One region of the Paenibacillus sp. E222 genome, then DNA from elsewhere that is predicted to be linked to it. Evidence: riboswitches for the same ligand, from Rfam matches in the RefSeq annotation. Region 1 holds a riboswitch; each other region holds the start of a gene.
What was found. Region 1 has a riboswitch for thiamine pyrophosphate ahead of HW560_RS19045 (thiamine phosphate synthase). Riboswitches for the same ligand answer to the same signal wherever they lie in the genome.
Positions count from the first base shown of each region.

Region 1 (10,089 bases):
GGCTATAACAAGCAATACCTCCACTGGTGGGAATTAATTATTGCAATGTTGGTAGGTATAACGGGTTATCACATGCCGATCTGGCTAATGATGTTCCAGCGCAAGATGAGAAGTATGGACATGAGGCATGAAATCTATCAGTTTCAGACGGTTATCTCGATCTTGCGAGAGATGGACCGTATGTCTGTAGAGGAGATATTGGAATGGCTCAATCGCTTTGCTGTTATTTTCAAAAGGCCGCTGCAAAAATGTCTGCTGCACTTTGAACATGGGCCTGAGCATGCACTTGAACAGTTGAAAGAAGAAGCAGGTCTGCCTGAATTTCAGCGTCTGGTTGATAAGCTGCAACTTGCACTTGGGAAAATTTCGATTCGAGAAGCATTTGATGATCTGGAAAGCATGATGGCCTTTTATTTTGAACAAAGGAAGCAGGAATACACCAAGATGATTGATGTTAAAGCATCATGGGGAAGAATGATCGGGTTTACACCGATGTATGCCCTGATCTTCCTCTATCTGGTCATTCCGCTGGTAGGTATGAGTTTCCTGCAAATGAACATTTATTATGAACAGATTCAGAAACTGTAACGACCATTACGTCACAGTCTGAAATAAATTAAAAACGATACAGGAGGATTTATCATGAACAATGCATCAAGCGCTTTAAAGGTGGCAGCAGGCATCTTTCTGACCATCGCCCTTATTACAATTGTAGTTCTGTTGTTTATTTCGGCTCAGGAGGCGACCAAAACAGCGCAAAACAATTTTGCCGATATCCAGACCGAATTGTCCCAAGCTGCATTTACGGTATATGACGGAACTACCATTAGTGGGTCACAAGTCACAAACGCGCTGCGTAAATATGCGGACAAAGACCAGTTCGGGATTCAAGTGATTACAGGTAAAAATAAAGGAGGACAATGGTACGGTAATCAGTTGAACATCTCCCAGGATCTCAATAATGCAGATTATGGTTCTGTTATTAAACCTGACGAGAAAGTGGGTGTTATCAACCAGACCATGAGTGAAAAAGACAATCAATATGTCAATCCAAGTGGTAAATTCAAAGCAATTATCGTAAAAGACAAATCCAATGTGGTAAGAGGGCTTATTTTCCAGCAATCCTGACAGGAGTTGGTTTAACATGTCCCAGAATACACAGCAGCTCATGTTGTTCTGTACGGCGGTTGTCCTATTTGTGACAGCCTGCCTGTACGGGCAGCAGAATGTTCGAATTCTATCAGACGCTTTGAATCACTTGGTACAGACGACAGCAGACATGGAAGGACGGTTGAATACCACGCTGCATATAAGCGAGCCAATCCGTTATAGTGGTGCGGAAGTGTTACACACTGTGAGGCAAATGACAGGGACAACAGTCAGCGTGCAGGTGGACGGGATTGCATATGTCATTGATCCCCTTGTAAACAGAAAAGAAACTATTCCTGTCCAGCTTGCTGCATCGTATACACCCAAGTTCATAAGAAGTGAGGCTGGCGAACTGCTGAAGATTGCATTTTGGAAGGAGGCCAGTACACCTTGATTAATGCTGCATCCAAGCTGCTTGCTGTTTTGCTGGCAGTGATTTTGCTTTATGTTTACCCGGCAGCAGAAACTGCTGATCGACAGGATGACATGGCACGTATGACCGTAGTTCAGACGGTTACCCGTTTTGTTGATGCGGTCAGAACAAAGGGATACATTTCCCCTGCCATGTATGCAGAGTTCGAAGAACAGATGGCTCGAACGGGGAACGTCTATGAGATTTCTATGGAGCACTTGCACAAAAAATATGTTCCTCATTACTCAGATCCAATGGATCAGAGCACATTCTCTGGTACCTATGAAACTGTACAAGATGGCTACTATGCAGCCCAAATTAAAGCAAAGCTGTTTCCTTCGTCCGGTGTGCAGGCTTTAGACGATCCTGGGCGCAGATATACACTGGCAATGGGGGATTTCTTCACAGTAACCATCAAAAATACCAATCGCACACCTGCCATGCTGATTCGTGAGTGGTTGAACGGGTCTGCACAGGCTGCGGCGGTGTTTACCACATATGGAGGTATGGTGCTTAATGAAGATTACTGATCTCTCCATTGTATTTGTACTTATCTTTTCACCTATATTCTGGGTTATCTCTCACAATACAAACAGTGTTCAAGAGGCTCAATATTTAAGCGATCGGTATAAGATGGCACTTCAGAGTGCCGTACTGGATGCAGGGGCTGTGATGCATCAAAATGAGAAGCAAAACGATGAAGCAGGATATGATTCGACCAAATTTGTAAAAGCGGACAAAGAGCTCGCCTTAGCTACGTTTACCCAAACAATGGCGCTAAATATGGGGATTTTAAATGATCCTGCTGCTATACGGGCCATGTTCAATTACATTCCAGCATTAGTCGTGCTGGATTATGATGGTTATTATATTTTTGCGATCGAAACAGAAATGACCGGAAAACTTGAAGAGTCATTCCGGCAAGTTTGGAGTCCCAAAAAGCCCTATACATATTCTGATTCAAATGGTAACAGTATTAATTTCACACTCGATGGGTATGTGTATGCCTATGACGCAGGTTTGGGCAAGTGGGTGGAGGGTTTCCAGAAAGAATTGGCCTCCAGCACGCAAATCCCCCTGCTTCAGAATGCCGAGACGTTTGAGCAGGTCAGACGAAGCCGGATCGTGACAAGTGTGCAGGAAGATTTGGCAGATGTTATTAACCGTCATAATGAGTTTGCAAGAAGGAATGGTGTTTCCTATACCTTTACCATGCCTTTGATTTCTCAGGAAGACTGGTACAATTCAATTAATGACACGGGGCTTATGGCGTTTATTCAGGGAATTCCTGTAGGTAATCAAAAGTTTAACAACTATGCCATTGGTGGTGGCAGACTGGTGAAGAAAACGGCGATTGTTGGCGGAGTTGATCCGGTAAGTGCGATTAAATACTATTACCCATCCACATGTAACAATGGTTACAGAGCTGAAGAAGTGTTTACAAATGCCAAACAAGCGGCAGCGCAAGGGTATTTTGAGTATAGCTGTTCAAATAATTAAAGGCAGTTTATATGAAATATAAAAGCGAGGTTGCATGAGATGTTTGCATTACTTTCAGAAAAGGCGACACCTGTGCTAAAATAGGGTTTCGGAACGATAGTAATGTCCAATAGATAGGAGCAACCTCATCTTATGAGTTTATTGTCAGTAGAGAACGTGAGTCATAATTTTGGAGACCGCACGTTATTTAAAAATGTATCTTTTCGTTTACTTGCCGGAGAGCGTGTAGGCCTTGTTGGTGCTAATGGTGTGGGAAAGTCCACACTGATGAACATCCTTACCGGGAAATTGTTAAAGGACGAAGGGAAGGTCGAATGGACCCCCAAAGTTCGTTATGGATATCTGGATCAGCATACCAAGCTCACACCTGGAAAAACGATTCGTGATGTGCTTAAGGATGCGTTTCAGCCCTTGCTTGAGTTGGAAAAAGAAATGATGTCCATTACCGATCAGATGGCAGACGCCGATCCGGACAAACTCGAATTGTTGCTGGAAGAAATGGGTGACATTCAGGAGCAATTGGAGCAAGGTGACTTTTATCTGATTGATGTGAAAGTGGAAGAGATGGCAAATGGACTGGGCTTGTCCGCCATCGGTCTGGATCGTGACGTTGCCGCGCTTAGTGGTGGTCAACGTACGAAGGTATTGCTTGCCAAGCTTTTACTGGAAAAACCAACTGCTCTTTTGCTGGATGAGCCAACGAACTATCTTGATGTGGAACACATTGAATGGCTGACGCGTTACCTTAAGGATTACCCGTATGCGTTTATTCTGATTTCGCATGATACGGAGTTTATGAATGAGGTCGTTAACGTTATTTATCATCTGGAATTTGCCAAGTTGACGCGTTATGCAGCGAACTATAACAAATTCCTTGAAATGGCCGACATGAATAAGGCGCAGCATATTGATGCTTATGAGAAACAGCAGGAGTATATCAAGAAGCAGGAAGATTTCATCCAGCGGAACAAAGCCCGTGCTTCTACTTCCGGTCGTGCCAAGAGCCGTGAGAAGCAGCTCGGCAAGATCGAACGGATCGATCGTCCAGACGAAGCGGCCAAACCCACATTTAAATTCAAGGATGCCCGGGCGAGTAGTAAAACCGTCTTTGAGGGCATTGATTTTGAAATTGGATATTCGTATGCATTATTGCCCAAAATGACGATGACGATTGAGCGTGGCGAGAAAATTGCCATTGTTGGCTGTAACGGTGTAGGTAAATCCACACTGCTCAAGACCATCTTGGGAAAAATCCCACCAATCAGCGGTAAGACTTTCTTGGGTGACTATTTGGAGACAGCCTATTTCGAACAGGAAGTACGTGCAGGAAACATTACCCCGATTGAAGATGTGTGGAATGAATTTTCTCATCTGACACAGAATGAAGTCCGGGGGCATCTCGCACGTTGTGGATTGAAAAATGAGCATATCACCCGTCCGCTTAACGCGCTTAGTGGTGGTGAACAAGCCAAAGTTCGTTTGTGTAAACTTCTGATGCGTGAAAGTAACTGGATTTTGTTCGATGAGCCTACAAACCATTTGGATGTAACGGCCAAAGCAGAGCTGAAACGTGCCTTGCAAGAATTCAAGGGTACCGTGCTGCTCGTATCCCATGAACCTGATTTTTATGAAGATTGGGTTACCAAAACGTGGGATGTTGAAGCTTGGTCCGAGAAACAATAACGTAATAAATGGAAATGTACGGTGACAAAAAAAGGTGTCTATGGTAACATAGGCTACAGCTTCATATGAACACTAGGGGGGCCGCACGATGCGGCTGAGATGGAAGAATGCGATTCCGGACCCTTTGTACCTGATCTGGATCATACCAGCGTAGGGAAGTGGCGCGTTTCAGCTAATGACAAAGGGCGTTATCGATAACTTTGCGATATGGCCTGCAAGATGATTCATGCGGTTTCTAAGTATACAGCGTTGCGACTATGTTGGTTTCTGTAGTTGTTATGCATTATGTATATATAGAGTAATCCCATGCGACAGTCATTCAGTTGATCCATGAATTCTAAATTCGTGGCCACTCCCCTACGGGAGTGGCTTTTTTGTTGTTTTATATCCGCTTAAATCATACAAGAGGAGGGTGAACAGGACGGAAATCTTCCACGAACAGTTAACAACACGATTATTCGAACTGCATGTGGTTTCACCAGGTACAGGAGACTTGGACTCTTTTCTGAATATTGCTAAGGATATATGGCGGTGGGTCGATTATATCCACATACGGGAAAAAAAGCTGCCCCTTGAGCAACAGATGTATTGGGCGCAAAGTCTCAGAACACGAGGTGTCCCATTTAACCGAATCATTCTGAATGGCTCCACTCAGCTTGATCATCATGCGTTGCTTGGTGGTGTGCATTGGGGTCAAGCAGTTATTCGGAAATACGATAAGGATGTGTTGAGGAGAAACAATCGGCTTCGCGTAGGAGTATCGGTTCATTCTCTGGAAGAAGCAAAAGTTGCAGAAGAACGTGGAGCGGATTATCTCTTTTACGGGCATGTATATGCCTCACCCAGTAAACCAAATTTCGAGCCCAGGGGACTTGCTTCGTTAGCAGAGGTATGCGCTAAAGTTTCAATTCCGGTCATCGCGATTGGTGGGATTGCAACGGAGAATATTGCTGCCATTCGAACTGCTGGTGCCCGTGGAGCCGCTGTGATTTCGTCGATTTGGACGAATGATCAGCCGGAACTGGCTGCCGCTGCATTGCGACTGGCGATTACGGATTCAGAGAAATACGCCGAACCAAGGAGATGATGCCATGAGAAAGGAAGCAAGAAGCCGAAGCGGGAATCGTTCAGGGTATCATCCAGGCACAGTATCGAGGAGTAAAGTTGGAGCAGAATTTCGAGGCAAGCTTCATGCAGAAACCATTATTGTAGGCGGAGGCGTTATCGGTTGTGCTATCGCATGTGAACTCGCTACCCGAGGTTATGACGTTCTTCTGGTTGAGCGTGCTCGGATCGCTGGTGGAACTTCCTGTGCAGCCGCAGGCATGCTTGCCGCTGACAGTGAGGAATTTACTCATGCTGTGATGGCAAAGCTTGCCCGGCAGAGCAGAGCTTTGCTTCATGAGCAGAAGGAACGAATCAGTGCGCTTAGCGGCGTTGAAATGGGGCTGCAACAGCAAGGTTTTATTACTCCTTTTCGCTCATACAGTGAGGTCAGCAGTTACAAGAATAATCGATGGTCTACCTTATCTACAGAACATATTTGGTGGGATCGTGTCGCTGTCCAACAGGAAGCTTCATGGTTAAACAGGGATACGTATGGAGCATTTTACAGACCTTCCGAGAGCGAGGTTCTTCCTGTCAGCTTAACGCAGGCTTATGTCAGATCGGCTCAAGCCATGGGTGCAAGGGTGATGGAAGGTGTACAGGATGTCCGTTTGCATACGGATGTGAATGGAGTGCAAGGGATCGAGACTTCAATAGGAACGATGACATCGAGAAATGTCATTATTGCTACAGGGTTACATGGTGAAGAATTGATGAGACATGTGGGTCTGAAATCGCCTGTTTTACCAGTAAAGGGAGAGATTGCAGCCGTGCAGTTTTCACCTCACCATGCCGGGTACAGGCCAGACAAAACGGTGTATGCAGAGGATATATATATTGTTCCCAAAGCTAATGGAGAAGTATGGATCGGTGCAACAAGCCTTCCTGGAAGAACAGATATGAACGTTTCGGTGCAAGGCATTCAGAAGCTGCTTGCAGCTGCAACAAACTGGATACCTGGCATAAAGGAAGCCCATTTTATCCGAGCGTGGGCGGGTGTCCGTCCTTCGACTCCGGATGGATTGCCTTATGTGGGGGCTTGCGAAAGTGTTCCCGGTTTATTCGCTGCTTTTGGACACTATCGTAACGGCATATTGCTTAGTGCGATTACAGCGAGCCTCATGGCTGACTTGATTTGTGGCAAAACCTCGGAAGAGCTGGGGATTCAGGACCTTAGTCCAGAACGTTTGAACACAAAGGAGATGTTGCAGTGAATATCATTGTCAACGGACAAACCATGCAAATTGAAGATAGCTTAAATCGTGTGGACAAATTGCTCCATTCATTTAATTTGCAAGTAAAAACCGTCGTGGTTGAGTTGAATCGTCAAATTTTAACGCGGGAATATCATGAAACGACCACTTTAAGAGACGGAGACCGAATTGAAATTGTACATTTTGTGGGAGGCGGTTGAATCATGTTGAGGATTGGGAGTTATACGTTTGAGTCAAGATTGCTTATGGGTACAGGCAAATTTTCGGACTTGGAAGTGCAGAGCCAGGCGGTTGAAGCCTCAGGTACGGAAGTATTAACGTTCGCCGTTCGGCGTTTGAATCTGGAAGAGCGCAACAAACAGCACTTTCTGGACACCCTGGACTTGAAAAGGTATACCCTTCTACCTAATACAGCGGGTGCTTCAACAGCAGAGGAAGCTGTGCGAATCGCTGAACTTGCTCGAGCGTCAGGGCTTTGTGATATGATAAAAGTAGAAGTTATCGGCGATGGAATCACTTTGCTTCCTGACCCAATTGAAACCTATAAAGCTTGCGAAATTTTGCTTGAAAAAGGCTTTACGGTACTGCCTTATATCTCGGACGATGTTATGCTGGCCAAACGATTGCAACTACTCGGCGTACATGCTGTTATGCCTGGGGCTTCACCGATAGGGGCGGGAAGAGGCATTATTAATCCCTATAACCTGGAGATTATTATTGAACAAGCCGTCGTTCCTGTTATTGTGGATGCAGGACTTCGAGCACCTAAAGATGCTGCTTATGCGATGGAGCTGGGAGCTGACGGTGTTTTGTTGAATACGGCTGTGTCCGGATCCGGAGATCCGGTGAAGATGGCGAAGGCAATGCGATTGGGGGTTGAAGCAGGTAGACTGGCTTATGAGGCAGGCATGATTCCCGTTAAGCGCTATGCAGCAGCGAGCAGTCCCGCGGAAGGAATGGTTCACACATGACTAATCAGACACGATCTTCTGAACAGGGAGACCGCTATTCCAGACAGGAACGGTATGCACCTATCGGTAAAGAAGGTCAACATCGATTGAATAACAGCAGAGTATTAATTGTTGGAGCGGGCGCGCTTGGTACGGGCATTGCTGAAACGCTGGTACGTTCAGGAATTGGCCATATCACCATTGCAGATCGTGACTATGTGGAGTGGAGCAACCTGCAGAGACAGCAATTATATATCGAGCAAGACGCCATTCAGCGAATGCCCAAAGCGATGGCAGCAAAGAAGCGCCTATCTGACATTAATTCTACTGTTGAGGTTGTAGCCAAAGTGATGGACGTCAGAGTAGACGAACTGGAGGAACTGGTTCAGAATGCAGACTTGATCATGGATGCCACAGATAATTTTGATACCCGGCTATTAATAAATGATATGTCTCAAAAGTATCGTATTCCCTGGATTTACGGCGGATGTGTGGGCAGTTATGGAATTACCTACACATTTCTACCTGGCGAAACACCTTGTTTGAACTGCTTATTAGGTGAGGTTCCGTTAGGTGGGGACACCTGTGATACGTCAGGCATTATTCCTCAGGCGGTGCAGATGGTTACAGCTAATCAGACTGCGGAAGCGATGAAGTTTCTCAGTGGTAATTCAGGTGCGCTGAGACGCAAATTGTTATCATTCGATGTGTGGAGAAATGAATACATATCCATTAACGTCGATGGTGCCCGGAAAGAAGATTGTCCATCCTGCGGAGCAAAGGCTAACTATCCGTACCTCTCTGCCTCAAACTTGGAAAAAACCGACGTACTATGTGGCAGAGATACAGTACAGATTCGCCCTTCACGGCGAATGAATCTGGATCTACAGCATACGGCTGATCGCCTCGTTAAGCTGGAGGAAGGCCGCGTGGAGGCTAATCCGTTTTTGGTTTCTTTTACAACTGGAGCGCACAGGATGGTCATTTTTCAGGATGGTCGCGTCCTTGTTCATGGCACAAAAGATACGGCAGAGGCGCGTACGCTGGTTCATCGGTACTTTGGTTAAAGAAGAAAATGAATGTTCCGAGTCCGTTCCTTCCGGGAATGGACTTTTTCATTTTACGGCATGATAACTATACAACAATGCTGCGATACACAACGGTCACAAGATTGTGGAGTTCAAGTGTAATTTAAACCAACAAATATGTAGCAGCGTATAAGACAGGCCGGGTGAAAAAAATGAAAACATCCATATTACTGGTTGGCAGGGGCGAGCTGGTATCTTCTACTCAAGGCATACTGTGTGCTGAAGGCTACCAAGTCGAGCAAATGGAATGGACAGATCTGAACCGTCTTTCTGAACTAACACTCACGAATCTCAATATGATCATATTAATAAATGAAGGATGCCATGAAGCTACCCTAAAAAATGGACTGGAGTCCTTCGTACACATAGGAGTTACTTCTCCATTGCTTGTCATAACTCCCAAGATATCGCCTGAATTAATTGTGGAATTGCTCGATTATGGCGCTAACGATGTGATGGAAGCACCTATTCACGATAAGGTGATGATGGCCAGAATACGGAATCTTTTACGTGTGTTCTCGCATACATCACAGGAAGATGAAGAAGTCATTGTAGTGCATGATCTCAAGGTTAATCTGCGTTCACGTCGCGTAAGTCGTGCAGGTGAATATCTGGTGTTGACTCCGAAAGAATACGAATTGCTGGAGTTCTTGGCGCGTCATGTGAACGAGGCATGTCCCCGGAGTGTTATTTTGAGGGAAGTATGGGGATATGATTTTGCAATGGATACGAATGTGGTAGATGTGTATATCAAACATTTAAGGGTAAAGGTAGATAAGGGAAGGAGCGTCAAATTAATTCATACCGTGCGTGGAGTCGGTTATATGCTTCATACCCAATAAAAGCGGTCGTATCGCCGCGGCTAACGAATTGCCTGTTTTCCACATAACTCCTGTTTGAGCTGAGAATTTCATTGGGTAAATATAAAAGGACCGGTCATTAGATCCGGCCCTACTCGCTTCTTTATCTTCAAAATATGAGCTACA
Region 1 covers NZ_CP058552.1:4,197,411-4,207,499, forward strand. The annotation lists gene HW560_RS19015 (hypothetical protein) at 1-588, shown strand, start outside; gene HW560_RS19020 (ABC transporter permease) at 643-1,128, shown strand; gene HW560_RS19025 (hypothetical protein) at 1,145-1,543, shown strand; gene HW560_RS19030 (hypothetical protein) at 1,540-2,091, shown strand; gene HW560_RS19035 (hypothetical protein) at 2,078-3,061, shown strand; gene HW560_RS19040 (ABC-F family ATP-binding cassette domain-containing protein) at 3,194-4,744, shown strand; TPP riboswitch at 4,809-4,918, shown strand; gene HW560_RS19045 (thiamine phosphate synthase) at 5,157-5,831, shown strand; gene thiO (glycine oxidase ThiO) at 5,836-7,065, shown strand; gene thiS (sulfur carrier protein ThiS) at 7,062-7,265, shown strand; gene HW560_RS19060 (thiazole synthase) at 7,269-8,036, shown strand; gene HW560_RS19065 (MoeB/ThiF family adenylyltransferase) at 8,033-9,082, shown strand; gene HW560_RS19070 (winged helix-turn-helix domain-containing protein) at 9,256-9,945, shown strand; gene HW560_RS19075 (C40 family peptidase) at 10,085-10,089, opposite strand, start outside.

Region 2 (10,089 bases), 3.5 Mb from region 1:
TCCGCTTGAGATCCATCTCCCAGTGTGGAGGGGTTAGCTACATAGGTTTGGCCTTTGCCGTCAAACGTTTCACCCTTGGGTACAATAATCGTTGAGTTTACCACAGTAGGTGCGGCAAAAGCTGGAATTGCACTGAATAATGAAGCGACCAAACCCGCGGACAGTAACAACGTCAACATTTTTTTCATCACTTAAATCCTCCCTTATTCTGATGAATTGGCGTACAAGCATAAGCTTGTCCTCAAGGAACCGATCAGAGGTGCACCTCTGGCTTGGAACCTACCCTGATCCTACCAAAAAAGGAATGTTACGATAATAATCATTAGCTTAGATATAGAAACGACAGCATTATACCTGTGTTCTCGGCATTTTTTGCATCGTACTCCATTGTGTAATGTGCCGATCTCAACTTCGGGTATGCTTCTTTTACAACTTATAATCTATGGCTATATGCTCCTTTATCGTTCTAAAAAAAAAACGAAAGACCACTTCATCTGTTTTCAGACAACGTGATCTCTATTATTTTGAATCTCATTTTATTTATTAAATTACGCTTTAGGCTCCGAACCGCTGACGATATCCGCACTTCCGACATAATTCCTCCACGGCTTCCCGTTTGGAGAAACCATAGAACAGATTATTGGCTCGTTCACCATCCACAATCTCCGAGAACGATTTTTCGTGAACGTTGCCCAAGTTAATTACACCTTCACCATCTAGACAGCATGGAACCACAGTTCCATCGACAAGCACGGCTGCCTGACTGCGAAGCGCATGACAGAAGCCTTTACCATCATCTTCGGGTGCATCCAGACTCGGCCACTGGAATTCATGATCCTGATTCAGATATACATTCGGGGCAATTTTGACACCACTCCCTGGCACCACTTTCTCCTCAATACGGAAATCCAGATTGAACTCTCGTTCAAGGACCTCCAGCGTCTCCCGGTTTCGGTTCATCTGCGCATTCGTAAAGTTATCCTGTGTCAGATTCCAGAGTCGGAATGAAATAATGACATTGTGCTTCACGGCTTCTCGAACAAAAGACAACACATTGCCCAGATAACCCTCACGGTCTGTAGAACCCTCATGACCATCAAAGCTGTGCAGGGAGAAGTTCATCTGACGCAGCGCGGGTTTGCCAAGCAGTTTGTGCTGGGTTTTGGGCAGCAGCGTACCGTTTGTTGTAATGTTGACCTTGAATCCCTTTTCATGCGCTGAATCCAATAACAGATCAATTTTGGGATGAAGCAGCGGCTCACCTTTGACATGTAAATAAATATGTTTGGTATGGGGTTTGATCTGATCCAATATATTGTTGAAGACTTCAGGGTCAATGAAATTTTTGGCACGTTTGGTCTGTGGACAGAAGCTGCATGCCAGATTACATATACTTGTGATCTCAATATATACTTTCTTGAACGTTTTCAACTCGGGGTCCCCATTCTGCTTAGAGGGAGAACAGTCCCACCCTCATTTGTGATCCGGCTCATATGTGCCACCACTATTATATCGGGTTCAGGTGCCAAGGTAAATCAGAGAACCGGTTTATACCGTTAGGTCCATTTTATTTGGCTAATGCCAGATTAACAGATTCAATGGCATGTATACGTGTTGTGTCAAATAAGGGCACTTCTGAATCCTCCGGTTTAACTAATAATCCAATTTCGGTACAACCTAATATTATTCCTTCAGCTCCATTGTCAACTAACCTCTTGATCACCTTTTTATAATAGTCCCTTGATAAGGGTTTAATTTCACCTAAGCATAATTCGTCATATATTATTTCATTGATCACTTTTCGATCCTCTTCATTCGGTATCAAAACCTTAATGCCGTTATGCTCAATACGTGTTTTATAAAAATCTTGTTCCATCGTATATTTGGTGCCAAGTAAACCAACTGTACTTATTTTGGACTTTTGAATCTGGTTGGCTGTTGAATCAGCAATGTGTACAACGGGTAAGCTAACTTTTTCTTCAATATGATTAATCACTTTATGCATCGTATTTGTACAAATTACAATCATTTCAGCTCCTGCCTTTTCCAAAGACTGAGCAGCATTGCCTAATAATTTTCCAGCGCTTTCCCATTCTCCCTCAGCTTGATAGCGCTCGATCTCTTCGAAATCCACGCTATATAAAATGCACTTGGCTGAATGCAATCCTCCCAATTTAGTTTTCACTTCTTCGTTAATAATTCGATAATATTCTAGCGATGACTCCCAGCTCATTCCACCAATAAGGCCAATAGTTTTCATAAGCACTCCCCTCTTCCTAGGTCATATCCCGAAAGCAACCTATAGAAATTTAATAGACATTGTACCGTATTCTTACATCTTAAATAAACCTGCCTCCGTAAGCAAAGTAAAGAGTCGATTCCCCCTCGTTCCCCCGTTCTACAGTCACCTATAGATTCTTTCAATCGAAGTATAGGATGTATTGATAGTCTGGGTTATTGTGGTTGCTGCAACGCGATGCTAGAATTTAAACAATTTAAAACCAAGTTAAAACGTAAGAATAATAAGTTATAAGGGGAGTGTATTCATGATTACTGTTAAAGCACCCGCAGTATACGTACACGAGGCTAACATTCTTGAGCAAAGTGGTTCGCGGATTGCACAGCTTGGGCAGCATGTTCTCATTATCGCCGGTGAGTCTGCATTAGAAGCCGTGAAGCCTTACCTTCTTCCTTCACTGGAGGAGCATAAGATCAAATTCCATGTGCAGTTGTTTCATGGTGAGGTTACAACAGGCCAGATTGATACTTTTACGCAGCAAGCTTTCGATCTGGATGTTGATCTGATTATCGGCGTCGGTGGTGGTAAAGTGCTCGATCTGTCCAAAGCAGTGGCCGAGCAAGCCCAATTGCCCATTGTAACAGTCCCAACGATTGCCGCAACCTGTGCCGCCTGGTCCGCCTTAACCGTGCTCTATGATGAACAGGGACAATCTGCAGGCTATCGTCCCCTGCGGCGTTCGCCTAATCTCGTTCTGGCTGATTCTCATATTCTGGCGAGTGCACCAAGACGGTATTTGGCCGCTGGGATCGGTGACACACTCGTAAAATGGCATGAGTTCGCCGTTAATCTAAGTGGCAACGCCACCAGTCTCACTCTTCGAAACAGTGTCAGCACTGCCAAGCTTGCACTTGATATTCTTGAAGCGCACGCCATCGAAGTCTATGAATCTACCGATACAACCGGTAGTACACCCCAATTCCGTGATGTTGCCGATGCCATTATTGTGCTCGCCGGCCTTGTAGGCAGCATTAGTGATGGATCACTTCATGCCGCGATTGCTCACGGGCTGCATGACAGCCTCACCAAATTACCCGAAACACACGCTTCGCTACATGGAGAAAAGGTAGCCTTTGGACTCTTCACCCAGTGGATTCTTGAAGGCAAAGCAGGGGATGAGCTTCATGAGCTGACCACGCTGTTACATAAGCTGAATCTGCCTATCACTCTTGCTGAGCTTGGCATACAACAACAGCCTCAGGAAGCTGCTGCACGCATTGCAGCAGGACTACAGCTGCGGGAAGGCAGTGCGGCACATCTCTCCTTCGGAGTTAGCACAGCGCAGGTAACTGAAGCCATTCTTCAGGCAGACCGTATCGGCCAGGCATTTATCGAATCCAATGATTCTATTGAGTCCAATGGATCTATCACTAAATTCACTGAGTCCGTTGAGTCCAATGAGAACAACTCATACACCAAGGAGGTTTCCTCCCTATGATCCGTCCAAACCGCCAGCACACTCTTGCCTTAACTGTATTTCTGAGCGCGGTTCTGTTGTTGCTAATTTCCGGCTGCTCTGCCGGAACTGACAATCAGGCCGCGGGTACAGGTACAACACCGACAGCGGCATCAGCTGCTTCGAATAAAGACGTTACCATTCGGGTTGGTCAGACCGGATGGGGCAATCTCGAATTGGGACTGAAAGCCGCCGGACTCGATGACACCCCCTATAAAGTCACTTATAACGTATTTCAGGGAGGTAACCTGATCCTTGAAGCGATGGCTGCAAACCAACTGGACTTTGGTGTAACCAGTGAAATTCCGCCCATTTTTGCATCTCAGGCTGCCAATGGTGGAAGCTTCAAAATTATTGCGGTACAACAAGGCAGCACCTTGAATCAAGAGGTCGTTGTCCCCAAAGGTTCTTCGATCAAATCGGTTGCTGACCTGAAAGGCAAGAAAGTGGCTTTCGTAAAAAATACAACGGCCCACTATTTCCTGCTCAAAATGCTGGAGGAAGCCGGATTAACCTGGAGTGACATCAGTCCGGTCGAACTTACAACAGCGGACGGACTCAGTGCCCTAATTAGCGGGAAAGTGGATGCTCTCGCCAGTTACGGCAATGCCATCATCTCCGCACATCAGAATGAAGCAACAACGCTCGCCAGCGCCAAAGATATCCTGTCAGGCAGCTTCCTTGTAGCCGCCTCCGATCAGGCTATTGCGAATGAGGAACAGAAAAAGGCCCTTGCCGATTATCTGGAGCGAATCAACAAATTCAATGATTGGGCTCGTGCCAATAAGGATGCGTGGGCTCAAATTACAGCAGACAACACCCACCAGCCCGTGGAGCAAGCCCTTAAAACCTACACGGATGGAGAGGCACAACGGCCATCGCGGATTGTTGCCATTTCTGACGAAGCCATCAAGTCCGAACAGGACGTAGCAGATACGTTTCAACAAGCAGGAATTTTTGACCAGGCAGTTGATGTGAGCACATTCTGGAGTGATGCTCTTCAAGATCAACTTCCAGCTCCAGGTAGCCAATAATGAACGAAGCAAGGAGGTAGGCATAACGTGCGGTCCAACACCTTTAACCGGGCATGGTTTAACCGATTTATTCCTTTTGTTGTACCACTACTCATTCTGGCTCTGTGGCAATGGCTGACTGCATCCGGAGTTGTTGCAGCCAATATTTTGCCCCGTCCCGCTCAGGTACTGGAGGCCTTCATTCGTCTGCTTCGTAACGGTGAACTACTGAACAATATCAGTATCAGCGCCAAGCGAGCTTTGGGAGGATTCCTCATTGGTGGGGGTCTCGGTTTCCTTCTGGGTGTGCTGAACGGCATCTCCTCCCTTGCGGAAAAGATCGCTGACTCCTCGGTGCAGATGATCCGCAACATTCCGCATCTGTCCTTGATCCCCCTCGTTATTGTGTGGTTCGGGATCGGTGAAGAAGCCAAATTATTTCTCGTTTCCCTGGGTGTATTCTTTCCGGTATATCTGAATACGTTCCACGGTATTCGATCGGTTGATCCCGGTCTGATTGAAATGGGCAAAGTATATGGACTCAGCCGCTGGTCCCTTTATAAGGACATTATCCTGCCTGGTGCACTGCCTTCCATTCTGGTGGGCATTCGATATGCACTTGGCATTATGTGGCTGACCCTCATCGTAGCCGAGACGGTTGCGGCGGATGCGGGGATTGGATACATGGCAATGAACGCGCGGGAATTCATGCAGATGGACGTCATCGTCTTAAGCATTCTGCTATATGCTCTACTGGGCAAGTTGTCCGATACCATCGCCAAATGGCTGGAACGGCGCTGGCTGCGCTGGAACCCGGCCCTATCCCGCAAGTAAAGCCAAAGGAGCGTGATTCATCTATGAGCACAAGTCAGATCAGTCCTTTTCTTCAAGTAGATGGGGTTCAGAAATCGTATGATCAGCGGACGATTCTGTCCGACATCAACGTCAATGTAAGACAAGGGGAATTTGTAGCCATCGTTGGACGAAGCGGCTGTGGCAAAAGTACGTTGCTGCGTCTGATCGCCGGGCTGGAGGCCCCCTCTTCCGGGAGCGTTACGCTGGGCAACAGAAAGCTTGGCAGTACGGCACCCGAGACACGATTTCTGTTTCAGGAAGCCCGGCTGCTGCCTTGGAAATCCGTGCTCGACAATGTACGGCTGGGCATCCCCGACAAGAACAAGGAAGATGCACGCCAGTCGCTTCGCAATGTGGGACTCGGAGAGCGTGAAGGTGACTGGCCGGGGGTATTATCTGGCGGACAAAAACAACGTGTCGCCTTGGCACGGGCACTCGCTAGTCATCCGCGCCTACTGCTGCTGGATGAACCGCTGGGTGCATTGGATGCATTAACCCGAATTGAGATGCAGCAATTAATCGAACGCTTGTGGGTAGAAGAAGATCTGACCGTCATTCTGGTCACGCATGATGTCAGCGAGGCGGTTGCGCTGGCAGACAGGGTGCTGCTAATCGAAGATGGTCATATAACGATGGATACCCGTATTACGCTGGAGCGGCCACGCGTTCGGGACAGCGGGTTTGCTCATTTTGAAAACCTGATTCTGAATCGCTTGTTGACTCCTCCACAAGAGACACCACAGCAGATTGCCCAGAAACAGATATCATTCTCGATCTAATTCCACTGGAAAGAAGGCATGATTATGCAATCCCTTTCACCCGTTCCCTCTCCTCCTGTTAAAGACCTGTTAAATCAAATTCCGGCTTATACGCCTGCTAAATCCATGGAACAGATCCGGCGGGAGTTGGGACTGGAAAGTGTGGATCGACTCGCAGCAAACGAGAATCCGTTTGGTTCCTCTCCGCTGGCAGCAGAAGCGGTCAGATCGCTGAGTTCCGATCTTTTGGCTCAATACCCCGACGGTTCCAGCCAACTGCTGCGTGACAAACTTGCGGAACGTCTGGGGGTTCGTACTTCCCAACTGGTATTTGGAAGTGGATCTTTCGAGCTCCTCACCCTTACCGCCCAAGCTTATCTTAATCCCGGGGAGGAATCACTCATTCCGGTGCCCTCCTTTAACTGGTATAAGGGCGCTACGCTGCTGGCAGGCGGGGTCATTCATGAAGTGCCTTTGGTCAACCATTCACTGGATCTGGAGCAATTCCGGCAGCGGATTAATACTTCTACCCGAATCATCTGGCTGTGCAATCCGAATAATCCGACCGGAACCATTTTCACGGCAAATGCCCTGCTTGATTTACTCGAACATGTTCCCTCCCATGTCGTGGTTGTCCTGGATGAAGCGTATTATGAATTCGCGGAAAGTGAAGATTACCCTGATACGGTTAAGCTGCTGGAGCAGTATAATAATCTGATTATTTTGCGGACCTTCTCCAAAATATATGGACTGGCCGGACTGCGTATTGGATATGGCATCGCGAATGAAAGCATCATTGAAGGCATTAACCGGGTCAAGCTGCCCATCAGTCTGACAGCCACATCCCAAGCCGCTGCTTCGGCCAGCCTGGATGATCATGAATTTGTTTCTCATTGCCTGCAATACAATCGTCAGGGACGTGAAACGTTAATGCAATCCTTTGATCAGTGGAAATTACCCTACATCCCTTCCGAAACCAATTTCATCATGGTGGATCTGTTGCAGGATAGCGGCCCGATTACCAAAGAATTGTTGAACAGAGGTATCTCTGTCCGCGGCGGTGCCGAATTCGGTATGCCTACCTGGCTTCGGATTACGATTGGCACACCTGAGCAGATTGTCCGGCTGATCAGTGAGCTTGATTCACTGTTACATTCAAACGATTAGAATAGGTTACTTTCCTAACTCTCATTACGCACACTTCTTTTAAGCCGCCCTCTTTACATTCTGCTTGCATGTGATATATGCTGAACACACAACTGCATATCTTAATCATTGCACTAGGGGAGCCTTGCGGCTGAGACGAATCGAACGATTCGGACCCTTTGAACCTGATCTGGATCATACCAGCGGAGGGAAGTGGAGCGGCCTCTCAGTAAGCGGATTTTTTCATGTTGATGATGAAATTTAATGTGAATTGAACTTACAGACCCACTCATTTCTCCGGAAATGGGTGGGTCTTTTTCGCATTCTTCGGGCAGATCAGAAGGTGTAATTAAAGATCACGCAGTTTGAAGTTTGAATAATAAAGGGGAACGGATCGAGATGGATAACGACATAACCATTCATAACATGAGCTACGCCTTCCCGGGAAAAAGGGATTCCCCCGTGCTCTCCAATGTGTCGATGCGTGTAGCCAAAGGCGAATTCGTCTCGCTCATCGGTTCCAGCGGCTCCGGTAAAAGCACCCTCTTCAAGCTGCTGGCAGGCCTGCTTGAGCCAACCCACGGAACCATTAATATTCCTTGGGTTCAGGAAGGAAAGCGACTGGGGCAGGTGGCCTACATGCCGCAAAAGGACCTCCTGTTACCCTGGCGAACCGTCATGGAGAATTGCATGCTCCCCGCTGAACTTGCTCCAGGTCGGCAGGATAAGGTACGAATTCGAGCGGACATTCTGGCCGGTCTCGACCGATTTGGCTTATCTGGCCACGCGCATGCTTACCCGGACGAGCTGTCAGGTGGCATGCGCCAGCGTGTCGCGCTGCTTCGTACGTTGCTGACAGGTGGCCAGCTCATGCTGCTGGATGAACCATTCGGCGCACTCGATGCCCTGACCAAACGTGAGATGCATCGCTGGCTGCTGGAGCTCTGGGAAGGCTTGGGCAAAACCGTGTTGTTCATCACGCATGACATTGAAGAAGCCCTGCTGCTCAGTGATCGGATTATCCTGTTAACTCCGGTGGGCCATAGCCAACAGCTGCTGGATCTGACGGTACCTTTGCCGCGTCCAAGACATTCGGACATGATCTACGAACCCGCTCTCGTTCAGATGAGACGACGACTGGAGGAACAATTGCATGCGAGACGGTAACTTGAGAGATAGCACGAAGTATAGCGTGAGAGGTTGGCTTGCCCGTTATGGTCTATTTCTTTTGCTCATGATCCTGCTGCTTGCTCTCTGGGAGTGGATTGTGCGTATGGGATGGGTGCCTTCCTTCATCATTCCAGCCCCGACGGCGATTGTCCGTTCCCTGTATGAGCATCGCCACCTTCTGCTGGGTACACATTTGCCCGCTACCTTGATGGAGGTTGTCGTTGGCTTTGGCTTGTCCATTGGTGCCGGAATTGCACTTGCAACGGGTATGCATATGAATCAGTCGATTGAAAAAGCGTTATATCCCTTCATCGTGATCAGTCAGACGATCCCGCTGATTGCCTTGTCCCCCGTCTTCATCCTGTGGTTTGGCTACACGCTGTGGAGTAAAGTCGCGGTGGTATTCCTGATCTCATTTTTCCCGATTGTGGTGAGCACCTACGATGGCCTGCGCCAGGGTGATCCGGAGCAGCGTGAACTGCTCCTGACGATGGGGGCCAGCAAGTGGGATATTTTCCGCAAACTCCAGATTCCACTTGCCCTTCCCTCCTTCTTTTCGGGAATGAAAATGTCTGTGGTGTATTGTGTGGTCGGTGCAACGATCGGGGAATGGCTCGGTGGAAGCAAGGGCCTTGGGTACTTCAGCCGCAGAATGTCGAGCAATATGAACACGGACGCCATGTTCGCCGCCATTGTGCTGTTATCCCTGCTCGGTATCGCGCTGTTTGTAATCATTGCATGGATGGAGAGAAGATTCGGTACACCACGTCATGCAGGTAGAAGAAAAGCTGGATCATTTCCGGAGGCAGACCTGCCAAAACAGACTTAGTGTGCTTTGCCCAATCCCCCTGCTATCGACTAAAAATTACAGCGCAGCGTTATCCCATCTCAGGAATGTAAAACTTATGAATGATTAAACAGATAAAAGGAAATGAGGAATTTGAAGCTATGAAGAAAAAACATATCTACTCCCTGCTCCCCACTCTGCTCATGACCCTGTTGCTGATCGTCAGCGGATGCGGAAATACTGGTACCAACACACCTGCTACAGATTCAACTTCCAATGCAAAAGATACAGAATCATCTGCGTCCGAGAGGTCATCGGCATCCAAAGACAAGCTGTCCATCATGCTCGATTGGTATCCGAATGCAGTGCATTCCTTCATCTATGCTGCACAGGAAAAAGGTTACTTCGCGGATCAAGGTCTGGATGTTGATATTCAGATGCCTGCCGATACCAATGACTCACTCAAGCTTGTTGCTGCCGGGAAAATCGATCTGGCGCTGAGCTATCAGCCGCAAATCTTGCTCGCGCGTGGGGAAAACATTCCTGTACGTTCGATTGCAGCCGTCGTTCGGCATCCGCTCGTGCATCTGTTAACCGAAGCCAAC
Region 2 covers NZ_CP058552.1:163,767-173,855, forward strand. The annotation lists gene HW560_RS00695 (pectate lyase) at 1-188, opposite strand, end outside; gene HW560_RS00700 (radical SAM/SPASM domain-containing protein) at 556-1,431, opposite strand; gene HW560_RS00705 (aspartate/glutamate racemase family protein) at 1,568-2,260, opposite strand; gene HW560_RS00710 (iron-containing alcohol dehydrogenase family protein) at 2,547-3,737, shown strand; gene HW560_RS00715 (ABC transporter substrate-binding protein) at 3,734-4,789, shown strand; gene HW560_RS00720 (ABC transporter permease subunit) at 4,817-5,602, shown strand; gene HW560_RS00725 (ATP-binding cassette domain-containing protein) at 5,626-6,402, shown strand; gene hisC (histidinol-phosphate transaminase) at 6,427-7,548, shown strand; TPP riboswitch at 7,654-7,756, shown strand; gene HW560_RS00735 (ABC transporter ATP-binding protein) at 7,927-8,694, shown strand; gene HW560_RS00740 (ABC transporter permease) at 8,681-9,526, shown strand; gene HW560_RS00745 (ABC transporter substrate-binding protein) at 9,646-10,089, shown strand, end outside.
Region 2: another riboswitch for thiamine pyrophosphate. It lies ahead of HW560_RS00735 (ABC transporter ATP-binding protein); the one in region 1 lies ahead of HW560_RS19045 (thiamine phosphate synthase).

Region 3 (10,089 bases), 1.2 Mb from region 1:
TTTGATGACTACCAAGTAGGTATGACCACTCACGGTACTTTTGCAGAATATTACGTTGGGGACGAGAAATATATCTACCCCATACCGGATTCCATGAGTTGGGAAACGGCCATGATGATCGAACCACTCGGATGTGTACTTCAGACGTTCATGAAAGCAGGGACTAAGCCAAGTGACTCTGTACTGGTCCTCGGTTCTGGTGCAATAGGTTCCTTGTGTCAGCTTGTGAGCAAACGATTGGCAAGGCTTACTGTAGGCACGGAAGTTGATCCATTCCGCAAAGAGTTCGCTTCAGAGATCGCGGATCATGTGTTCTATCCTCAGGATCTGACACTGGATAAAGTATACGAGATCAATAATAACAAGAAGTTTGATATTGTAGTGGACGCGGTTGGTAACCAGCTTCATGTAGGATTTGAGATGATTGCCAAAGGCGGCAAGATCATTCCTATGGGTTATGACGACAGCTATGAAGTGACGTTTAAATCAACTGCCGTGATTAATGATGGCATTAGTATCATTGGTGCGGTAGCTAATCACTCGATGATCAGTACAGCATTGAAATTTGCACAAAGTATTCCGGAACTGGAGCAAATGGTTACCTCTACGGAACTGCTGAGTGATTATGAACAGGCATTCAATGGGACAATCGGATATCATCTGCGTACCGGAGAGAAATTGCCCATGAATTCGGTTAAAACAGCTCTGATCTTGTAAGCATGTAGATATTGGCGGTTTTGCCGCTGCGAAAAGCAGGTATTCGCAGCGGTGAAACACCGCAGAAAAGGGGGGAGATATCGATTGAAGCTGCTACAGGATTTGCCGAGAAATCCGCGGTACTCCATCTTACTTGAACCGGTGTGGGCCATCCCGGGCACGATTGTTCTTTTTTATGCTCCTTTATATATGAAGGAAGCCGGACTTTCGGATATTGAAATTGGTTTGATCAATTCGGTGAATCTTTATTTTGCCTTTATATTTCAGTTATTTGCGGGTTCAATCACGAATAAGCTTGGGCGCAAGCGAACAACGCTGATCTTTGATCTGATTGCCTGGAGTGTTCCCATGTTCATCTGGGCTTTCTCCCAGAACTTTTGGTTGTTTCTGATCGCTTACCTGCTGAATGCAACCTCCAAATTTGTGACCGTTTCCTTCAACTGTCTAATTATTGAGGATGTTGAGGAACACAAGCGATCCAAGGTATTCGCCATTCTCAACATGATCATTACGGGTGCTGGAGTACTGACACCGATCGCCGGGGTAGTGATTGCCGATTTTGGCATTGTGCCAACACTGGCCAGTATTTATTTTGTCGGTGGCATTCTCATGACCGTCATGTTCTTCATTCGCAACCGATATACGGATGAGACCGCAGTAGGGAAGGAACTTATGGGAATGCATAGCCAAACCCGGGTGATCCAGAGTCTGGCTTCCAGTCTGCGACTTTTCGGCAAATCGTTCTATAAACGGAGGCTTTTACCGATTATTCTGATCACGGTGCTATCCAATCTGATCCTGCAGTTGAACTTTTTCCAGGTAATTTTTTTCAAGGAACAGTTAAACTTCAATGATCAGATTATATCATTTATCCCGGTCGTCACCGCTGTAACCGTCATGCTCTTGTATTTAGTCATTATCCCGCGTCTGAAACGGCGTTCAGAAGAAAAGTATGTCAGTTTCTCGATCATTTTGAGTACAGTGGGGGCAATACTTTTTCTGTTGATACCTGCGGGGAATATAGCCATGTTATTTCTGACTCTAATTGTACTGGCGGCAGGCAATTTCATCTTGCAAACGTACCGGGACTCACTGCTTATGAACCGATTGGGTACACATGAAAAAGCGGATATGTTCTCGGCCGTGCAGACGGTCATGACATTAACAGCGATTCCATCAGGTTACCTGACAGGTCTGCTGTATCACTATAATCCCGTGCTGTTGTTCAGTGTCATTCTTGCACTTTACATCGTACTCATGGTCATTATGTTATTCCTCCCTGATCCTCAGAAACACTCCCAAGTGATTAGCACTTACAAAAATATGTAGGAGAAGGGGTTTTCTGTATATGAAACGAATATATAATACAGAAAATGAACCTGGGAGGCATAGAAATGACAAACGTATTTGCAACAGAAACAAGAAACCAAATGAACTGGATTAATGAGCCGAAGACCTGGTCTTATACCGATCAAGGCGTTCTAATTGTAGAAGCTCAGGCTGATACGGACTTTTTCCAGGACCCGGCGGGTAAGCATATCCGTGCAACCGCGCCATTTCTGTCGATGCCGGTGCCTAACGATTTTGAAATGACGACCCAGCTAACCGTGGACATGAAACACCAATATGATTCCGGATGTTTGATGGTGATGGCGGATGAGCGAAACTGGTGCAAGCTTTGTTTTGAATATGATGGAAAAGCGGCTACCATTGTGTCGGTAGTAACGAAGGAAGGTTCATCCGACGATTGCAATTCGGTTGAAGTTCCCGTAACCAATCCTTATCTGCGCATACGTAAAGTGGAGGACTGCATTTCATTCTTTTATTCACCCGATGGGGTGGAGTGGAAATTAATTAGATATTTCGGCATGCCAATAGAGGGGGAGATCCGGGCTGGAGTTGTTGGACAGTCACCAGCCGGAACGGGATGCACCTGTCACTTTTTATCGATGAATGTTACCCGTCCGGATGTGACTGCACGCTTTTAAGCCCATCTCCCTGCTAATCGGCTGATCATTGGGGGGAGAAAAGCGGAATGGTAAAAGCTTTTATTTTGGATTTTGATGGACTGATTGTGGACACGGAGACACCTTGGTTCTATGCTTTTCGCGATATTTATAAAGAGCATGGACTTGAACTTGGCCTGGAGCTTTGGTCGAAAAATGTAGGGACATCGTTTGAAGAATTTCATCCTTTTCAATATCTGGAGCAAGCGCTGCAAAAACCGATCGATCACGATCATATCAAGTTACTCTCTGAACAGAAATACGAAGCCTACCTTGGACAGGCAGCAATTCTTCCAGGCGTGCATGAGTTGCTCCAGTCTGCCCGTAAAAAAGGGATTGGGCTTGCCGTTGCTTCCAGCTCTACCCGGGATTGGGTTCATGGTTATTTGCGTACACTCGGCATTTTCGAACTATTCGATGTTATTCATACAGCTGAGGATGTGAAGCGGGTCAAACCGGACCCGGAATTGTATCTGCTTGCTCTGGAGAGTCTCGGGATCGGGGCATCCGAAGCGGTTGTGTTCGAGGACTCGCCGAATGGACTGAAGGCAGCCAAAGCCGCGGGAATTCGCTGTGTCATTGTGCCTAACGAGGTAACACGTAATTTGGAATTCTCGAAGTATGATCTGCGGTTAACCTCGCTGGCAGAGATTACGATGGAGATTCTTTAACCCTGGTATTGCTTGCGTAACTCAATAGGAGAGATCCCTTCATATTTTTTGAATACGGATCCAAAATAACTGGCGCTGTTGAAACCGACAGCCCGAGCAATCTCGTGGGCCGTTATTCCGGCGTCATGGACAAGCATTTCCTTCGCTTTCAATAACCGATATCGTGTCAGATAATCAAGCGGAGTCATTTGGAATTCCTTTTTGAATATCCGATTCAAATGCTGCTCGGTGACGTCCATTTGCTGAGCCAGCATGGAGAGCGAGATATCCTGATCATAATTTTGCTTGATAAAAGTAACTAGTCCGCCCAGCTTTAATCGGGCATCCGAGCGTTCATAAGTACCATAACGATCGCCATCAATAGTTAACCTGACCAGAAGCATGTACAGCAATGCGGATACGTGCCAGATCTGATCCTTGTGTCGGGACTGCAGCGCCAACGTTATTTCATGCAACAGGATATGAAGCATTCCATCCGGCTTGAAGGCGCGCAGCTCCCCGATCTGCAAGGTATGCAGAAACCGGGGCAATAAATAGCCATTAAAAGACAGACAATCGAACAACAATGAATCACTCAGATTGTCGTAACGATATGTCACCTCTGGAAACAGAATAAGAGCTGTTCCTTCCCGAATTGAAAACTCATGATTTTGGGCTGTGATTTTCCCTGTTCCCCCGATACACTGCACAATACTGTAATCCCGTGAATGACCGTTCCAATTCATTAATTCATCTACAGTCAGCTGATTTTGACCTGTAATCATAAGCGGCATATCGGTATCCAGTGAATTCCCCGTACTAGGTTTCGGCATCGTTGTGTTATTCCTCATTTCGTTAAAGGTCGTGTGCGTAAATGGCGAAGATACAGCGTTAAAAGAAACATGATTTGAATTATATTACATAAATGACATTAATTTAAACGGTCTATTCACTTCGATGAACCACTTATCGAAAACCTTTTAGGAACACGTATCATCATGTCGATGCTTTGCCATTATCAGACCATATAGTATACGCTATAATGGATACAGTGATTTAGGAAAGGGATGCAGTCATGAAGAAAGTCATCGTCGTAGGATCAGGAATTCTTGGGGCTTCCACAGCGTATCAATTGGCAAAAAGGGGTGCGGAAGTTCTTCTTATAGACCGGAAAGATCGAGGGCAGGCTACGGATGCTGCTGCCGGGATCATCTGTCCCTGGTTATCTCAGCGCCGCAATCAGGATTGGTATCAGCTCGCCAAGGCGGGTGCACGTTTTTATCCCGGGTTGATTGAAGAACTCAAGAGCGAAGGGGAAACGGAAACAGGTTACGCTCAAGTGGGTGCTCTTAGTATTCATACGGATGTGGAGAAAATCAACAAGATGCAGGAGCGAGCACACCTTCGTAAAGAAGATGCACCAGAGATTGCGGATATTACTTGTCTGGATGCAAAAGAAACCCATGAGCGTTTTCCTCTTCTGGAGGAGAGCTTTCAGTCAGTATACATCAGCGGTGCTGCGCGTATCGATGGACGTGCACTGCGTGATGCCTTAATCCGATCGGCACAGCGTAATGGAGCGGTTCTGATTGATGGAGACGCGACACTTCAATATGAATCGGACCGAGTAACTGGAGTGGTTGTGGACGGTAAAGTCATATCGGCTGACGAGGTAATTGTGTGTGCCGGCGCGTGGGCTAATGAACTGTTGAAGCCCTTGGGCATTGATTTTAAGGTTCATTATCAGAAGGCACAAATTATGCACTTGCAGGTTCACGATCGAAAGGACACTGGGAACTGGCCTGTAGTCATGCCTCCTTCGGATCAATATTTGTTAGCCTTTGATCAACAGAAGATTGTGATCGGAGCGACTCACGAAAATGATATTGAAGGATACGATACAAGAGTAACCGCAGGCGGAATGCAGGAAATTTTGAATAAAGGATTGGAACTGGCTCCCGGTTTAGCTGATAGCACGTTTCAGGAAGTAAGAGTAGGATTTCGTCCATTTACACCAGGTTTTCTTCCGGTAATGGGTGCTGTCCCAGGTTGGAATGGTTTGATTACAGCCAACGGGCTTGGAGCTTCCGGTTTAACGATGGGGCCTTTTATTGGAAGTCAACTGGCCAAGTTGGCTCTTGGTATGGAGTTAGATATCGATATTCAGCCATATGACCTTGGAAAAGCAATGGATCATCAGAAATGAGGTGAACTATGACGTATTCACAGCGCTTAACTCACGGCAACTCCTCAGACATCATTTATCTGGAGCACCAGATTAGCATCGCCGAGGAGGAATTGGCAAAAGCCGAGGAAGAGCGGCGGGCATACGAATCGGATTTAGATCAGTTAAGGAAGTCTCCAGATCATTCAACATCAGCAACGAACATCTCTAATGAGCAAAAATTAGTGGTTGAGTTAAACAAGGTACACAGTATGATTAAGACCATCCGGACACGACTTAAGAACTTGCAAGAAGATTTAGGGGAACTTGAAGATTAATAGGAATAGTTTGACATTTGGAAAAACACATGTTGTAATAAGCCTGAGCTATTTGCAGGGGGACTGTTCGCAGTTGAGAAGGTTAAAACCTGACCCTTTGAACCTGTTAGTTAATACTGACGTAGGGAGCAAATGACATGTACTCATGTTATTTTGCCCTTGCCGAAAATAGGTCAAGGGCTTTTTGGTCTGCATTTTGGGGGACAGAACGCGATAGCTGGGTGTGAAGCGGGGACATTATGATTTTAATAAAAGGAGCAATGATCATGTCATTTTCGAGAACGTTAAAAGATAAGTCCAGAATCGTATGGGAAGATGGATACAACCATCCTTTTTTACACGAAATGGGGAAAGGCACACTGGATCAGGAAGCGTTTAAGTTTTATCTTCTTCAGGACTATACCTATCTGATTGAATATGCGAAGATTTTTGCCATGGGCGCGGTGAAGGCGACAGATGAAAAACTGATGACGAACTTTACGGTGATTCAACACGCTATTCTGTACGAAGAAATGGATTTGCATCGAAATTATATGAAGGAATTTGGGATTACGCTGGATGAAAATCATACGGTCAAACCATCTCTGTACAACAAGGCGTATACGTCGAATATGATGAGTGTTGCACAAACAGGTGGTGTTGCCGAAATCATCGCCGTCATTTTCCCATGTGCGTGGACGTATTACGACTATGCAACAAGATTAAAAGAACAATATCGAGATTCATTAGAGGGCAATTTCTATCAGACGTGGATCGAAAATTATGCAAGTGATGAATTCCGCGATTCATTCGAATGGTTCTATGATACATTGGATGCATTATGTGAACATAAAACCGAGCAGGAACTGGAGGCCATTGAAGACATATTTAGAAGAAGTGTTGAATTTGAATATCTGTTCTGGGATATGGCTTATAATCAGCAACTCTCGTACTTCTGATGAATGAAATCTCAAATCTATTACAACCAGAGACAAGGATGAACATACAGATGAACAATCATGGGGAACGCATCTATTTACGATTTTTGAACGTGGAGGACGCGCCGACACTGCTGGATTTGCAGTTCCGTAACCGGGCTGTTTTCGAAGAGATATCGGCAAGTGAACGATCAGAGACATTCTATACACTGGAGGGCCAGTTAGCCCTTCTTGAAGGCTGGAACAAGGCGAGGGAAGAAGGGAAACGTTACTCTTTCGGGATCTTCCTGAACCATACGCATGAGCTTATTGGGGAGATCTCTCTGTTCGAACTTGAACTGGATTCCATCAGCAAATGGATTGTTGGTTATGTGCTCGATCAGGCCCAGAATGGTAAGGGATACATGAGTGAAGCTCTGCGGCTAGCACTTAATTTTGCCGTGAATGACGGGGGAATAAAACGAGTGGAGGCAGGTGCACTTCCCGACAATGCCGGATCAATTCGAGTGTTGCGTAAAGCGGGCTTCCAGGAAACGGACCGTCAGAATATTAAAATCAAGGGAATTTGGAAGGAACATGTGATGTTTGCAGTGGATTTGCAGTAGAGTGTTGAATATCGTAACGTGAACCGCCTAACTCATCCAGAGGGAACTTATGAATAAACGGAAACAAATGTTATTGGACTCAGCACTTGTGCTCTTTGAGAAACATGGAGTAACCAACACTTCCATACAAATGATTCTAGACGAGTCAGGTGTGTCCAAAGGAACATTTTACAAATTCTTTGGTTCAAAGGATGATTGTATTCTTGCCATTCTGGAGCAGCGTGTACAGGAAGACATGATGATTCGCAAAGATTTGGAGAGCCAAAGCTATGCTTCCGATTTTGATCTACTGGTGGATCAGATTATGGTCCCGATGATGTTGCCAGAAACAAAGCTGGTTGTGGAGTTATTCTACGTTAGCGCGGAAGTTCTCACTTCAGTGGAGAGGCTACGGTTTATTTTATTATTTCATACACAAAAAAGCGGCAGATTGGACGTAAAGCTTAGGGTCCTGATCTGCCGCTTTTGGTATACGATACAATAGGCTCTACATGATGTAATTCATGTAAATGCTGTTCTTAATTTGTATTCATCGAGACTTTTTGTCTTACAGGCTGCTTGGAGTCTTCCTCCGTTGCTTGTTTGGTACGTTTGATGAAGAAGGAAAGTAGCAATCCGACAACGGCAATGCCGATAATGACAACATAAGCATCATTAATTCCCTGGATCATGGATTCCATTCCCAACTGCTGCTGGGTTAAGCCTTTGGCTGCCCCCGTTGCCACCATATCCTGTACATGTGCCGTTGTGCGACTGGTCATTACACTTACAAGCAATGAAGTACCCACAGCGCCGGCTACCTGTCTGACGGTGTTGGATATTGCTGTACCGTGTGGCCCAAGTCTTGGAGGCAGTTGATTCAAACCTGCAGTTTGGATCGGCATCATGAGCAAGGCCATACCAATTCGACGACCTGTTGACATTAATACAAGGTAGGTATAGCTGGTAGAATCGGTTAGATCAATGAAACCAATAGTGGTTACGATCGTGATAACCATCCCGATAATCGCCAGCCATTTTGCACCAAACCGGTCAAACAATCTACCGGTTATTGGCATCAGGAAGCCCATGACAAGCGCTCCTGGAAGCAATAATAATCCGGACTCCAATGCCGTGTAACCCCGTGCATTTTGGAGGTACAAAGGAAGCAACATCATATCGGCATACATGATCATCGTGATCGCGATATTAATGATCGTGGTCAGAGAGAACATATTATACTTGAAAGCCCGCAGATCGAGCAGGGGATTTGCTGACGCGAGCTGTCTCCATGTGAACAGTCCAAGAGCAACAACTCCTGCTGCAAGGCATATGATGACTTCTGCACTTGTCCATCCCAGACTTCCCGCCCGGCTGAAGCCATACAGCAATGCGCCGAATCCAATCGTGGACAGCAGCACGCTGAGCGTATCGAATTTGAGTTTGACCCGTTCAGATACATTTTTGAGATATACAAACGCAAAACCAATAACAATAACGGTTAGGGGAATCATCCCGTAAAACATCGTTTGCCATGTGTAGTGCTCAAGAATATAACCAGCAAGGGTTGGCCCAATGGCCGGAGCGAAAATGATGGCAAAACCGACCATACCCATCGCGGCCCCCCTTTTCTCAGGAGAGAACAAGGTAAGAATGACATGCATCAACAATGGCATGATAATACCAGCACCGGCTGCTTGAACCATACGTCCTGTTAACAATGTACCGAAATTACTCGCAAGGGCAGATATAATCGTACCGATGAGGAAAATAAACATCGAAGCTTGAAATAATTGCCGTGTCGAAAAGCGTTGCATGAAATAGGCTGTGATGGGAATGAGGACTCCATTCACCAGCATATAGCCTGTCGTAAACCATTGGGCTGTTGCTGCTGAGATATTAAAATCACCCATCAGCTCCGGCGTTGCCACACTCATAACGGTTTGGTTCAATGTGGCAAGAAATGCACCCAAAATCATAACAAACAGTATGGGGCCCTTTTTTACGTCATCTCTTTCTTTTAATCTAGCCTGACTCAATCCATTCCATCCTTTCAATCCACACGTGACTAAATTTACAACGTGTTGTATAGTTTACATTGTATCTATTGAATTATATACATATTCCCGCAGATTACAATTTACGATTTTGGGTATTTTCGTTGCTTATTTTACGAAATAATAAAATATGTCGTCTAATTCGGAAATAAACGACTGATCATTTAAAATTGTAATTTTCAAAATTTGAGGAGTGATTTTGCATGAAAAACGATAAGAAGTCTGCTACAGATCCTCGTATACTTCGTACAAGACAGTTGATTCGTGATGCTTTTGTAGATCTGTTGCAGGAAATGGACATCGAGAAATTGTCCGTCAATCGAATTGCAGAACGAGCGACGATCAATCGGGTGACCTTTTATCTGCATTATCGGGATATCACAGACATGATGGAGAAAATGGCGGATGAGATGATTGAGAACATTGAACGCATTGTGGAGGAACATGCTCCTCAATTTGAGGATGCTGCCAAAGACGATGGTTGGCCAGTGCTAGTGAAATTGCTTGAACACTTTGCTGACCATTCCAAATTCTATCGCGTCGTTCTCGCTTCCAGACGAACGCCTATTTTTACGGAGAGGCTGTTGAAATTGCTATCGAAACTCGTTTCGGCCAAGATCGAAAGCTTGGAGCTGGGGAACTCTCTTGCACAAGCG
Region 3 covers NZ_CP058552.1:5,433,767-5,443,855, reverse strand. The annotation lists gene HW560_RS24170 (zinc-dependent alcohol dehydrogenase) at 1-717, shown strand, start outside; gene HW560_RS24165 (MFS transporter) at 802-2,046, shown strand; gene HW560_RS24160 (DUF1349 domain-containing protein) at 2,112-2,705, shown strand; gene HW560_RS24155 (HAD family hydrolase) at 2,753-3,394, shown strand; gene HW560_RS24150 (AraC family transcriptional regulator) at 3,391-4,206, opposite strand; gene HW560_RS24145 (NAD(P)/FAD-dependent oxidoreductase) at 4,449-5,579, shown strand; gene HW560_RS24140 (hypothetical protein) at 5,588-5,875, shown strand; TPP riboswitch at 5,922-6,020, shown strand; gene tenA (thiaminase II) at 6,142-6,813, shown strand; gene HW560_RS24130 (GNAT family N-acetyltransferase) at 6,864-7,397, shown strand; gene HW560_RS24125 (TetR/AcrR family transcriptional regulator) at 7,447-7,881, shown strand; gene HW560_RS24120 (DHA2 family efflux MFS transporter permease subunit) at 7,916-9,355, opposite strand; gene HW560_RS24115 (TetR/AcrR family transcriptional regulator) at 9,637-10,089, shown strand, end outside.
Region 3: another riboswitch for thiamine pyrophosphate. It lies ahead of tenA (thiaminase II); the one in region 1 lies ahead of HW560_RS19045 (thiamine phosphate synthase).